One region of the Anoxynatronum sibiricum genome, then DNA from elsewhere that is predicted to be linked to it. Evidence: riboswitches for the same ligand, from Rfam matches in the RefSeq annotation. Region 1 holds a riboswitch; each other region holds the start of a gene.

Region 1 (4,554 bases):
TGGGCCTGTCAGGCAATTTATGCCCCGATCATTTTTTCATCAGCAACATCGAAGGCTGCTTTCAGTGGGGCCAGTCCCAGGGGCTGGACATCCTCTTCAACGAAAGTGCCGGCCTGTGCAACCGGTGTTCTCCCCATATCAAAGAGGTGATGGGTGTGTGCGTCATCGACAACCTTATGGGAGTGAACACCCCCCAGAAAATTGGTCCCATGCTGAAACTGGCAGACGTGGTGATCATCACCAAATATGACATTGTTTCCCAGGCAGAAAAAGAAGTCTTCGCCTTCCGGGTACGTCAGGCCAATCCCCGGGCACATATCGTGCATGTGAACGGCATCACCGGCCAGGGAGCCGAAGAAGCCGCCACACTGCTGCAGGCAGCCGATGAAGTGAAGACTCTCAGCGGCAAGCGGCTGCGGTTTTCCATGCCGGCAGCCCTCTGTTCCTACTGCCTGGGAGAAGTGAAAATCGGCGCTGATTTTCAGATGGGAAATGTGCGGAAAATGCAGTTTCACAAATAGCTGCCACCCGGCACAAACTCCGGGTAAATCCTGCTTTTATCATTTTTCACCATAGCTTTTTAAGAAAGGTGGTGCGGAGACCATGCCTGCCGCAAACCAAAATCCAATCACACATCAGGAATTAACACAGAAAACACCCGCCGGGCAATCACTGTCTCCCCAAACGGTTCTCACCGACGATACCCACACAACCGGCTTCTTTGAAGCCGCCGGCCTCCCCCTTCCCCAGCAAGGCATCACCCTGCAGCAATACCTGCATCAATTGGAAGAGGAGCTGCTGGAAGATCTGGGCATCGACAGGGAAGACCTGGTGACCCAGCTGGCCTGCTATCTTGATCACATGAAAACCCTGCAGGCCGGCAACCAGTTGAAGGTGTCTTCCGTGACCATTGCAGGGGGGCAGAATAAAAAAGGAGAACCCGAAAAGGTCACAGTGACCATTCATCAGGGAGAAATCGTCTGCATTGTGGGTCCCACTGGCTCAGGAAAAAGCCGCCTGCTGGCCGACATTGAATGGATGGCCCAGGGAGACACTCCCACCAAACGGCACATCTTCATCAATGGGCAGGTGCCTGACAAATCCTGGCGTTTTTCACTGGAACATAAGCTGGTGGCCCAGTTATCCCAGAACATGAATTTCATTATGGACCTCTCCGTCAGCGAGTTCATTGAAATGCACGCCGAAAGCCGCATGATTCCCAAGCCTGAAGTGGCGGCAAAGGTGAAAGAAATCACCGAACAGGCCAACGCCCTGGCAGGGGAAATGTTTTATTGGGATACCCCCGTCACCGCTCTCAGCGGCGGCCAGTCCCGGGCGCTGATGATTGCCGATACGGCTTTTCTCAGCACTTCTCCCATTGTGCTCATTGATGAAATCGAAAATGCCGGCATCGATCGGAAAAAGGCCCTTGACCTGCTGGTCAGCCGGGAGAAAATCATCCTCATGTCCACCCATGATCCCGTGCTGGCTCTCATGGGTTCCAAACGCCTGGTACTGCGCCATGGTGCCATTCAAAAGGTGGTGACAACCACGGTGCAGGAGCAGCAGAACATTGCGCCCTTGCAGCAGCTGGATGAGCTGATGCTGTCCTATCGACATCGGCTGCGCAGCGGTGAAACCATCGATGAAATCGATTTGTCGCAGCTGATGGGAAGATAAGAATCGCGTTGACAATATCATATTATATGTATATGCTAAGTGCTGAGACAATTTAATACGATTTCAGGCGTGATGCCCGCGAGGGTCATCACTTAAAAGGGAAGTCTAGTGAAAATCTAGCGCGGTCCCGCCACTGTAAGAGAAGAGTTGCTTTCATTCACCACTGTGCCTGCGGCGTGGGAAGGAGGAAGCAATGATGAAGCTCAAGCCAGGAGACCTGCCTGTGATCGATGGTAGTGCCATGCCCACGTGGATCTGGGAAAGGTAGCTTAGCGTTGCGATTTTGTGCGACTCATAGCCCTTTGTTCCCCTGTGGAACAAAGGGCTTTTTGCGTGGACTGCTTTCAGGTGAAGCGATGGTAGTCCTCCCAAATTAATAAGTATAGAAGGCAAGTCCAAAATGCAATGGATTTAATCTAAATGCTAAAAAAGGCACTTTACAAATCTGCAGTAAATGATAAAATGAAAGCGTTCATTTAAATGCAAATCATTTGCAAGTAGAGAATAGGAACAACATGAGCCACCACCCACGAAAAATCAATTCAACCTGAAAGGATTTGATCAAATGAGCAAGTGCCTTCAAAAACATCACCCCATGCCATTTTCCAAGAGCAAAAGGGGCATGAAATGGACGCAACCGGCAGGGATGATCTTGCTGGCAATCGTGGCATTACTGGTCATAAATGGTTGTGCACCTCAGGAAACAGGGGATGAACAAGAGAATTCAACCCGCATCGTTCAGGATATGTGGGGCCGGGAAGTTGAAATAAAAGAAGAAGTCACATCGGCAGTCATCATCGAATGGGAGGGTTTGGCGGCAAAGTCCATGCAGATATTTGGCATTCAAGAGATGATTGTTGGTGTAGACGATTATGCCAAGAAAAACACCTTTCGCAATCATGTTGTGCCAGTGGTGGGAACTGTCCCAGACATCGGGTCAGCGTGGTCAGGGGTGAACTATGAGACCCTGGCCAACTTAAAGCCAGATGTGGTTTTCATGGAACTGTGGGTCACCAATGAGTCGGAAAAAGAGCTGCACTCAGATGCCATCAACAAAATCGAAGAGCTGGGCATTCCTGTCATCACCTTCCTGTCCCCCTCTTGCTTTGAAGAGCCACACATCGACACGGCCTGGGAGCATGTGCGCCTGGTGGGAGAAGTGTTCCAAAAACAGGAGGAAGCGGCAGCTCTGATTCAGCGAATGGATGAAAAAGTGGCTTTGATTCGCAGCCGCACACAGGGAATAGAAGCAGCAGACAAAGCCGATGTGGTGATTTTTGCCACCATGGACAATGTGATGGGCACCAAAAGCATCCAATCTTATTTTTTAACAGAAATCATCAATGCCAACAATCTCATTGAAGGCGGTGACTTTGTCAAGATATCAGAAGAGCAGCTCTTGAAGCTGGATCCTGATGTCTTGATTATCCACGGACACGACGGCTACCTGGACCCTGCGGTGGTTCGGGAGGGCAGACAGGCAGGTCTCAACTGGGGCAATGTACAACACCTGCAGGCCATTGAAAATGACAGGTTCATTAGTCTGGGATATGAAGAATGGCGGGCAACCATTGAAACACCTGTGGCACTTCTGAAAATGGCCAAAACCATTTATCCTGACCTTTTTGAAGACATTGACCTGGAAGCGGAAGAAGTGAACATGTACATGCAGGATTACGGTATGACCAGAGAAGAAGCCTTGAAGGCCATCGAAGCCCAGCGATACACTGCCATCGTAGAAGTCAACTAAACATCGGGTGAGGAGATTGTCCAGCATGAAAGTCTCTCAGAAAATTTATAAAGCACCAAAAAAAATCTCCTTTAACAATCAGAATAAAAAGAAGCTTATTGGCACGATGGGGCTGTTGCTGGTACTGGTCATGGCAGCCTCTCTCTGCATTGGAGCCTACTTCATTGATCCCAGAGAAGTTTTTCAGATTTTAAGGCACAAGCTATGGGGAGTGCCTGTTCCCAACGGAATGGCAGGCACCATCGTGTGGGATATCAGACTGACCCGCATTCTGCTGGCAGTGACCGTGGGGGCAGCGCTGGCCTCCAGCGGAGCGGTGTATCAGGGAATTTTTCGAAATCCCCTCATCGAACCCTACATTCTGGGAGTCTCCTCCGGCGCCGCCTTTGGAGCAGCTTTGGCCATTCTCTTTGAATTTCCCTACTCCCTTCAGCTGTTGGCGTTTTTCTTTGGGATGCTGGCGGTGACAGCCACCTACAGCGTTGCCAGAATGAATGGTGAAACGCCGCTGGTGACCCTGATTCTTTCAGGTGTGATCATCAGCTCCCTTTTTTCGGCCATGGTGTCTATTTTTCAGTATATTGGCACCGAAGAACAACTGCGACGACTGGTCTTTTGGCTTATGGGCGGGCTGTACCAGGCCACCTGGTCAGATATCAAAACCATCTTACCCGTTGTGGCGGTGGGGGTGTTGCTATTGTGGATGAACGCTTGGAAACTGAACGTATTATCTCTGGGAGAAACAGAGGCCAAAACCCTGGGCATTCATACAGAAAGAACAAAAGCTGTTTTGATGGTGACAGCAACGGCCATAACTGCTATTTCTGTGTCTCTCACCGGAATCATCGGTTGGGTGGGGCTCATGCTCCCACACGCGGCCCGGCTGATTGTTGGCCCGGATCATCGTTTTTTAATTCCTTTGGCCGCCATCATGGGAAGCATTTTTCTGGTGGTCTGCGATACCCTTGCCCGCACCATCTCCACAGGGGAAGTGCCCATCGGCATCATTACCGCCATTCTGGGAGCACCCTATTTGCTCTTCCTGCTAAGGCGGCGATCAAACTATATGGGAGGCTGAACAGTGACCATTCATGTGGAGCAACTTTCATTCAGCTATGGGAGCC
Region 2 (4,554 bases), on a different contig from region 1:
TTGGCGTGTTATACTGAATGCTCAGTTCCTGTATGTGTATCATGAGAGACCACCTCACTTCCAAGTGCCCTTCTTTAAATGAAAATTCACTTTATCGATTTAAGAAAGAAAGCTTGTTGTGCGTCACTTCGTGATGGTCAAAGATATGCATCCAACCATCATAGATATCCCGGCGATACACAGTGCTGCCGGTATTAAAATAGAGGGGAATCTCAGGTACATCTTCTGCCAGCGCTTCCTGAATTGCCATGATGCTTGCTTTTCGTTCCTGCTCATCCATTATGGTGATTTGCCGGTTCAATTCAGCCGTCAACCACTCATTTTCATAACCAGGGACCCCATCTGACCAGTTAAAAGCATCTGGTGCAAAACGATCCCTCAGATAATCTGCATCTCTGGCCCAGCCTCCATGTCCCGTAAGGCCGATTTCATAGGCTCCTTCCGCCAACCGCTGGTCCCGGGTATTGCTGTCCACTGACTGAATGGTCACAGTGATTCCTACTGCTTCCAGATGCTCTCGAATCAGCTCTCCCATGCGCACTTCCTGGTTTTGTCCTGTCAAAAGAGTAAAAGAAAGTTCTCCTGGTTCATACCCGGCAGAGGCCAACAACGCTCTGGCAGTTTCCGCATCGGGCGCGTAAGGATTCAGGTTCGTATGGTACCACCGGTGGTCGGGAGGGAGAATCCCCATACTGCCAGGAAGGGCGGCTCCTCTGGCAATTTTCTCCACCAGATCTTGTCGGTCAATGGCATAGGCCAAAGCCTGACGCACTTCACGCTGCTGTAGCTCAGGGCGTTGCTGTAGATTCATGCGCAGCCGATAGCCCCATACGCCTGGCACATCAATCAGGCCATAGACCGACTCGTCTGAAAAGCGCTGGATGACATCCACCGGTATACTCGCCAAATGAATGTCCCCATTTTCCAAGGCGAGAACTTCATCACTCACAGGCACAAACTCAATGACATCCACTGCCTGAGACGGTCCCCAGAAATCATAAAACGCTTCCAGTCGATAGGTGCCGTGCTCTGCGTCATAGTGGGTCAGCTGATAGGGACCTGTCCCAATGACACCTTCGCTGCCGGTGAGACTTTCAGGATCTGTCACACCTTCCCAAATGTGCCGGGGAATGATCTTCAGCGCTGTCAGTTCTTCTGTATAGTTGGCATAAGCTTCTCTCAGGTAAATCTCCAGGGAGTGGTCATCCACCTTTCGAACATCTTCTACAAAGGCATCATCTGTCAGTAAGCCTCCATAGCCCACAGGGGGAAATGCCTTGCTGTATGCCAATGTAAACAGCACATCATCTGCGGTGAAAGGGGTGCCATCATGCCAAATCACGTTTTCCTGCAAGTACAGCGTCAGCAAAAGGCCATCCTCACTGATTTCCCAGTCTCGGGCCAGCCATGGAACAAATCCATTTTCATCTTTTTCCACCAATCGATCAAAAATTAGATTTACCTTGTAGCGCCCAGGCCCTCTGGAATGGGTGGTATAAGGCTGGGGATATCCGTAATCTCCTCCCGACAGACGCACAACCACCGGCTCATCAGATGCTTCATCACCTGGATGGTTCTCTTCATCGGTAACTTCCATCACTCTGTCAGATTCTCCCTGTGGGGTTGCAGGAGATGCACTGTTACTGCATCCTGTTAATATCAACATCATTACCATTAATCCCATCACTGTCAAATCGACGATAACGCGCACCTGCTGTTGATGAACACTATTCTTTTTAATGAACTGCATCCATTTTCCTCCTTTGATTGCCGGCGCCTTCTGTTTCCTTCGCTGAAGATCTGATGACTGCCGGCTGCTGGCTGCTGGCTGATGACTGCTGACATGCCACGTGTTGATTGAATGCTTATTGAGAATTTCCGCAGCATCATTTTTTTATGCCTTCAATGATTCGCTGCCGTGTCATGCAGGCTGTTGGTTTCATTCATGTCCATATAAAGCGCCAGTGCAAATAACGTGTCTGATAATCGATTCACATAGGTGAGCACCAGATCACTGACTTCTTCTTCCCGGGTAAGCCACAGAATACGCCTTTCCAACCGCCTGCAAACAGTGCGGGCCACATGAAGATGCGCTCCGGGCAACGATTCTCCTGGAATAACGAAACGGTGAATGTCTGGCACCCGACTCATGAACACGTCAATGATTCTCTCCTGCCTCCATATATGTTCCTGTGTCACCACCGCTTTCAATTTTTCTGGGTTTCGGGTTGCCAGTTCCCCCCCCACCACAAACAGTTCCAACTGAATGTCTGTCAGTACTCTGACAACCTCTTCATTCTCTATGCTTTCTCTGGCAACACTGATGAAGCTGTTTAACTCATCCACTGTTCCGTAGCATTCCACACGGCTTTCGTCTTTAAAGATGGGGTCGCCATTCCACAGGCTTGTTTCACCGTTGTCTCCTTTACGCGTGTATATTTTCATTTTCTGTGCCTCCATTCCATTTGCTGAACAACACAAAAAAACCCATTTCCGCAAGTCATGAAAAAGGGTTTTGGCCAACACAAAGCATCTCTTTGGCGTTTCCTCCTTTCCATCTTCCGTGGAAAATCTGGAGCATTTCACGGCAGGTCTCCTGGCTTTGCGTCATCGATGAAATATCTCCTTCCCATTACCCGCAGGCAACAGTGGTTCTGATATTTCTCTCAGCATTACAGTGGCGGGACCGCGTGGGATTTTCACCCACTTCCCTTTTAGCCCGTCTGGTTGTTGACGGGCACCGTAAAACAATCATTCAATTAAGTCGATGGTACCACAGGCCTTCTCAAAAGTCAAACAGGCTTGGAAATCACCAGACAGAACACGAATCTTCTTTGATATGCAGAAACCCCTGAAAATACTGGTTTTTTAACCAATATCTTCAGGGATTTCATTGTTTTTTAACACTTTTATCAACCGTTCTTCTGCTGCATCCATGCTTTGGATGAGGAGGATCACTACTAAAGTACTCACCATACAACCGCGTCTGGGAGTGGTTATTTTGTGTTGAGATTATTTTATTGAACCGATGGATTTACAGTGTCACGCCAGTCTTAAAGATGGCAATTTCCCGGATACCGTTCTTTTCGTGATTCAGTTTCTCTCCGCTGGCCACTGCCACCACGTAGGCCACAAACTCAGCCAAAAGTTCATCCATGGTGTGTTTATCCAATAGCGTACCTGCATTAAAATCAATCCAATGGGGTTTCAATTGGTGGATGGCACTGTTGGAGGATACCTTCATGGTGGGGACGAATGAACCGAAAGGAGTTCCCCTGCCGGTGGTAAAGAGCACCATGTGACAGCCGGAAGCTCCCAGGGCAGTAGCTGATACCAAATCGTTTCCCGGTGAGTTCAGCAGGTTCAGTCCCGTTTTTTTCAGACGCTCCCCATATTTCAGCACATCCACTACCGGTGATTTGCCGCCTTTTTGGGTGCACCCCAGAGATTTATCTTCAAGTGTGGTGATGCCCCCATCTTTATTCCCCGGAGACGGGTTCTCATATACCGGTTGCTTATGTTCGATGAAATAATTTTTAAAGTCATTGATCAGATGAACAATGTCATCAAAAACAGCCTCTGAGGCTGCCCGACCCATGAGGATGGTTTCTGCTCCAAACATTTCTGGCACTTCTGTGAGTACTGTCGTGCCGCCACGGCTGATCAGGTAATCGGAAAATGCGCCAAGCAGTGGATTGGCTGTGATGCCGGAAAATCCGTCGGACCCGCCGCACTTAAGACCGATCTTCAGCTCTGCCAGCGATGCTTCCTCCCGCCGGTCCTGAAGCATGGTCTCGTAAAGAGATTTGAGCATCTCCACGCCAGCCTGAATTTCATCTCCCACCTTCTGGGTCACCAAAAACTTCACCCGTTCATCATCCACCTCACCCAGAGCTTCCCGAAATGAGTCGATGGTGTTGTTTTCACACCCAAGACCCAGCACCAGCACGCCGCCGGCATTGGGATGTTTCACAAGATTGGTCAGAATGGTGCGGGTGTTTTCCAAATCATCGCCCAATTGAGAGCAGCCGTAACTGTGCTTGTACACATGCACATGATCCACTTTTTTCAAGTCCACTTCTTCTCCCAGCTGGTTGATCATCATTTCAGCAATGCCATTGACACAACCCACAGTGGGTACAATCCACAGCTCGTTGCGGATGCCAATAAGGCCGTTTTTCCGACGGTAACCCTGAAAGGTGGCAGGGCCATCAATGGTGGAAATGGTTTCCTGTTTTGGCTCATAAGTATAGCTGATGGTACCAGAAAGATTGGTTTTCATGTTATGGGAGTGAACCCAACTGCCCGGGCTAATGGGGCTAACGGCATGGCCGATGGGATACCCATATTTAATAATATGCTCACCGGCCTCAATGGCAGTGAGCGCAATTTTATGACCCGGCTGAATATCTTCCTGCAACAGGATTTGCCTGTCGTTAATGGCTATGGCTTCTCCAGCTGAAAGCGGTTTCAGTGCCACAACCACGTTGTCCCGGGAATGAATTTGCATGACGGGTTTCATTTCAGCACCTCCTGAAGGGCTTCCGCATAGGG
Region 3 (4,554 bases), on a different contig from region 1:
TTTACATGGCATCCATCACCTAACACCGCCGGCTTTTTGATTTTTGCATTGCTGCCTCCCCGGCAGGCCGACTTTCCCTTTGCCGGCGACTGCAATTTGACAAGCCTTTCGCCAGCACCTATACTGAAGTCAGAAGAAACTTGAAGAGGCTTAAAGAACGTGAAGAAGCTTGAGAAGGTTAAAGAAGCTTAAGAAACTTGAGAAGATTAAAAGAAGCTTAAAGAAGCTTGAGAAACTATATGACATTGATTTGTTTAAGGTGCTTTCGCAGGAAAGAGAATCGGGAAGACCGGACATGCCGGCGCGGACCCACCACTGTGAATGAGGACAATGCCCTGACAGGCCACTGGGTGACCCTGGGAAGGCAGGGCGGCGGAAGACTCATGAGCCAGGAGACCGGCCTTGAACAATGACCATTGCTGCCTGCCGCAGCGGTGGTTTGACATGGATTTTAGATGGGAAAATCCCTGGTGGCTCGCAGCCTGCCAGGGATTTTTGCATTGAAACCATGAGCGCATCAGTATGAAGTATCTTTTGACTATTGACTATCAATCTGATGACTATCAATCTGAATCAGAAAGCAGGAAGCCTTCATGCCCACGCCGCCCGCAGCCAACCACGCTTCAATGCTGAGATCAACCTCATTGCTGGTGACCCACCCCGGCCTTGCCATTGTCAACGCCTTTGTGGTGCTGTGGGGCATGGTGCTGCTGGAGCGGCCGGAAACAATGGCACTGCTGCTGCCAGTGCTGTTGCTTTTTCTGTTCACCGGCAACCGGATGACTCCCGCCGCCTGGTGGCGGCTTCTCATGGTTCTGCCCATGCTGCTGGTACTCACCCTGCCCCTGCTCATCGCCCAGGGCTGGCCGCCGCCCCATGAAAACCGTCTCATCGCCGCCACCCTGGCCCTGCGGATCTTCAACGCCACCCTGGTGCTGATCTACCTGGGCACCAGCCGCAGCCGCGAAGCATTGCTGGAAGGCCTCACCCTTCTGAAAATGCCTGAGGTGATGACCACCATTCTCCTCCTCAGCTTTCGCTACTTCATCATGGTGCGCCAGGATGTCATCAGCGGTCGCCGGGCCCTCCAGTCCCGGGGCATGGAAAAACTGTCCCTTAGAGAGCAGCTTCCCTTCTGGGGAGAATGGATCGGCGGCTTTTTTCTGAAAGCTTCCGATCATTCCGAACAGGTTTACCGGGCACTGAAGGCCCGGTCTTTCAATGGCCACATTCCCTCAGAGACACCGCCCCCCATGGGGCTTGTGGAGAAGGGTGTCACCCTGCTGCTGATCCTGTTATTTCTGTGTTTCATCTTTCTGGAAAGGGGGTTGCTGCCATGATGGTTCACATCCAAAACCTGTTCTATACCTATGGAGACGGCACCACCGGCCTGAAGCAAATTCACCTGCAAATTGCCCCCGGCCGACGCACCGCCCTGCTGGGCGTCAATGGCAGTGGTAAAACCACGTTGCTGTACCACCTGAACGGCACTTTTCTGCCCCAGCAGGGCCAGGTAACAGTGCTGGGCATTCCCGTCACCCGCCAGACGCTCCCCCAGCTGCGGCGGCAGGTGGGATTTCTCTTTGATTACCCAGACCACCAGCTTTTTGCCACCACCGTTGCCCGGGATGTGGCCTTTGGCCCCCGGAATCTGGGATTCTCCAAGACAGCAACAGCCCAGTCTGTCACCCGTTCCCTTGATCAGGTAGGCCTGGCCGCACTGGGAGAAAAGCCGCCTTATCAGCTGAGCCTTGGGCAGAAAAAACGGGCGGCCATTGCCGGTCTGCTGGCCACCGACCCCCAACTCATCGTATGTGACGAACCTTTTTCAGGCCTGGATCCCCATGCTCAGGAACAGTTTCGCCAGGTATTGGATGAGTGGATTGCCCAGGGACGTTCCCTGATTTTCAGCACCCATGATCTGGAACTGGCCTATGCCTGGGCAGACGAAGTCATTCTGCTGCGGGAAGGGGAAGTGCTGGCCCAGGGCCCGCCTCTGGAGGTGCTCACCGACGCTCCCTTGCTGACAGCCGCCAAGCTCCCCATGCCCCTGCTGGCCCGGCTTTTTGCCGGTCATCCCCGTCAGCCCCGAAATGTTGAAGAAGCCCTGGCCTTGATAAAGGACTGAGCCTCAACTCAAAAGTGATTCAACTTCATTCGCTTATTGAGAGAAGATCGAGGTGGCGTCACGCCTATCGAGGTCGAGCAACTTCTGATGCATGACCCACAGACGTATGACCTGCAGACGTATGACACACATTTGACAAACAGGCTTTCTCCCCCTATACTGAAGGTAACTGAATCGGACAATCCTTTTAAGGTGCTTCGAAAGAAGAGAATCGGGAAGCCGGGCAAGCCGGCGCGGACCCACCACTGTAGATGATGACAATGCCCTGTCAAACCACTGGATCAAAAGATCTGGGAAGGGAAGGGCGGCGGAGGAATCATGAGCCAGGAGACCGGCCTTGAAAGCAGCCAGCAAGCATGGGATGTATGCCTGTTTGGCGACCAGAGGATTTTTGATGGGAAAAACCCTTGGCCAATGGCCAGGGGATTTTTTTTGTCAGTCCTGTCCCTCCCTGAAAGGATCATCTATTCAGCTCACATACACCACGTTCACATCAACCTTTTTGGGAGGAATCAATCATGAAAAAAAACATTTTGAGCCTGACCATCCTGCTGCTTCTGGCCGCCCTGCTGTTCCATGGATGTACCGGCAGCACTGCCGAAAATGACCATGGCCACGAGCATGGCGACCTGCCCTACGAATGGAGCGGCGAACTGAATCTGGAAATCGGAACTTACGAAATCACTTTTGAAGAAAGTGAAGATGAATCCATGGACCTGGCCTTTGTACTGATGGATGGTTCCATCACCGATCTGGAACATCACGGCCAACACGTGCTGGAAGCAGAAAAAGAAGTGATTGCCGCCGATGGCACCTTCACCGCCCTGCCGGATTACGGATACACCCTGAAATTGAACCCGGCGGGTACTCATTTTTACTTTACCATTGAAGAAGCGGGGCGGTACATGCTTTTTGCCGAACACCTGCCGGAAGAGTTTAACCTGCAGTTTTTAGGCCAGACCGGCGAAGTCCTGACCCCCGAAAATCAAATAACCCACTAAGCGAATGTACACCAAGAGATGATAACCACTCTTGAACACCCATCAAAGGAGGCAATGAGCCATGCATTTAGCCGACGGTGTGTTGAACGCCCCCACCATCGCCATTACCTATGCGGGTACCGCAGCCCTGGTTGGCTATGGTCTGAAACAGATTCAGGAAGAAGAAATCCCTAAAATCAGTCTGATGACAGGCACTTTTTTTGCCGTCTCCCTCATCAGCATTCCCGTGGGCCCCTCTTCCATTCATCCCCTCATTGCAGGGCTGCTGGGAGTGATGCTGGGACGCCGGGCACCCGTCGCCCTCTTCATCGGCTTGCTGCTGCAAGCCATCCTGTTCCAGCACGGCGGTCTCACCAGTCTGGGGGCCAACACCCTCATGCTGGCCATTCCTGCCCTCACCGCCCGCCAGGTGTACCTGCGGCTCTCTCTGAGTCCCTTAGTGAAGGGAATGGTCGCCGGCGCGCTGGCCACCGTGCTCACCGTGGCTATTCTGGTGCTGTTGCTGGTAACCAGCCAGCCCCTCTTTGCCCGGGGTGCCGCCTCAGTGGTAAACCTGCTGATCATCGGCCACCTTCCCCTGGTGGCCATCGAAGCCGTCGTCACCGGCTTTGCCCTGCAGCTGATGGCCCGGGCCAAACCCCAGTGGCTTGAAGAAGGAGGGGTTGCCTGATGCTGGTTTTTCCGTCTTTTCCGTTTTTCTCCAGCCGCCATCGACTGATTTTTCCTGCTATTTCAGCCATGGTCATCATGAGCGCCATGCTCTTCATGGCCCTGTGGCAGCCAGTCTGGGCCCACTCCCTGCACATTGATCCCCTTGAAGGGGACCGGGTGCAGGTTTCCTATGACGGAGGCGGCTTTTCCCGCCGCACGGTGGTCACCGTACTGGACCCCATCGGCCACGTGATGGAAGAAGGCCGGCTGGATGATGAAGGGATCTATGCTTTCGGTCATCTGGAAAACCCCCACACCATTCTGGTGGATGACGGTTTGGGCCACCGGGCCCAGTGGATCGTCGGCACCACCCAGCGCCGGCTTCACAAATGGCCTGTGGTGGGTGGTATGTGGGTGCTTTTCGGAGGCGTCGCCTGGTTCTTCCACCGACGAGTCCATCACAAGCGGTCTGTGATTTCATGAAAAAAACACACCTGAAAGAAGGTCAATCAATGAAACAGTTATCTTTAGTCCCTCTCCGCAAAACGAATCAGCTCCCCACCAACGTCTTTCATGGAAAACAGCCTTTTACACTGCTGCTCACCCTCCTGTTGGCGATGATGCTTCTTATCACTGGTTGCAGCCCCGCTGCCCCCGCTGCAGCGAACGAACCCGCCGGTACCCCCGCAGCTGAAAGCACCGCCCCCGCTGTGGCAGAAGCCAACACCCCTGTTGACCCTGACGCTGAAATTGTACTGGCCGGCCGTCGTAACC

Evidence for each region. A riboswitch is a leader RNA that binds a small molecule or an ion and turns the genes downstream of it on or off. The one in region 1 is predicted to bind cobalamin.
Region 2: it holds a riboswitch for cobalamin, as region 1 does, so the genes downstream of both, AAIG11_RS04130 (cob(I)yrinic acid a,c-diamide adenosyltransferase) here and AAIG11_RS13970 (ABC transporter substrate-binding protein) in region 1, are expected to answer to the same signal.
Region 3: it holds a riboswitch for cobalamin, as region 1 does, so the genes downstream of both, AAIG11_RS11745 (hypothetical protein) here and AAIG11_RS13970 (ABC transporter substrate-binding protein) in region 1, are expected to answer to the same signal.

The regions. Positions count from the first base shown of each region.
Region 1 is NZ_JBCITM010000017.1:65,587-70,140, forward strand. It holds gene AAIG11_RS13960 (GTP-binding protein) at 1-521, shown strand, start outside; gene AAIG11_RS13965 (ATP-binding cassette domain-containing protein) at 604-1,680, shown strand; cobalamin riboswitch at 1,729-1,919, shown strand; gene AAIG11_RS13970 (ABC transporter substrate-binding protein) at 2,303-3,430, shown strand; gene AAIG11_RS13975 (FecCD family ABC transporter permease) at 3,456-4,508, shown strand; gene AAIG11_RS13980 (ABC transporter ATP-binding protein) at 4,512-4,554, shown strand, end outside.
Region 2 is NZ_JBCITM010000003.1:87,869-92,422, reverse strand. It holds gene AAIG11_RS04140 (ABC transporter ATP-binding protein) at 1-43, opposite strand, end outside; gene AAIG11_RS04135 (ABC transporter substrate-binding protein) at 92-1,750, opposite strand; gene AAIG11_RS04130 (cob(I)yrinic acid a,c-diamide adenosyltransferase) at 1,903-2,445, opposite strand; cobalamin riboswitch at 2,570-2,760, opposite strand; gene AAIG11_RS04125 (UxaA family hydrolase) at 3,035-4,522, opposite strand; gene AAIG11_RS04120 (tagaturonate reductase) at 4,519-4,554, opposite strand, start outside.
Region 3 is NZ_JBCITM010000012.1:25,479-30,032, reverse strand. It holds gene AAIG11_RS11760 (fructose bisphosphate aldolase) at 1-23, shown strand, start outside; cobalamin riboswitch at 241-419, shown strand; gene AAIG11_RS11755 (CbiQ family ECF transporter T component) at 627-1,340, shown strand; gene AAIG11_RS11750 (energy-coupling factor ABC transporter ATP-binding protein) at 1,337-2,128, shown strand; cobalamin riboswitch at 2,302-2,482, shown strand; gene AAIG11_RS11745 (hypothetical protein) at 2,647-3,129, shown strand; gene AAIG11_RS11740 (CbiM family transporter) at 3,191-3,799, shown strand; gene AAIG11_RS11735 (hypothetical protein) at 3,799-4,263, shown strand; gene AAIG11_RS11730 (ABC transporter substrate-binding protein) at 4,293-4,554, shown strand, end outside.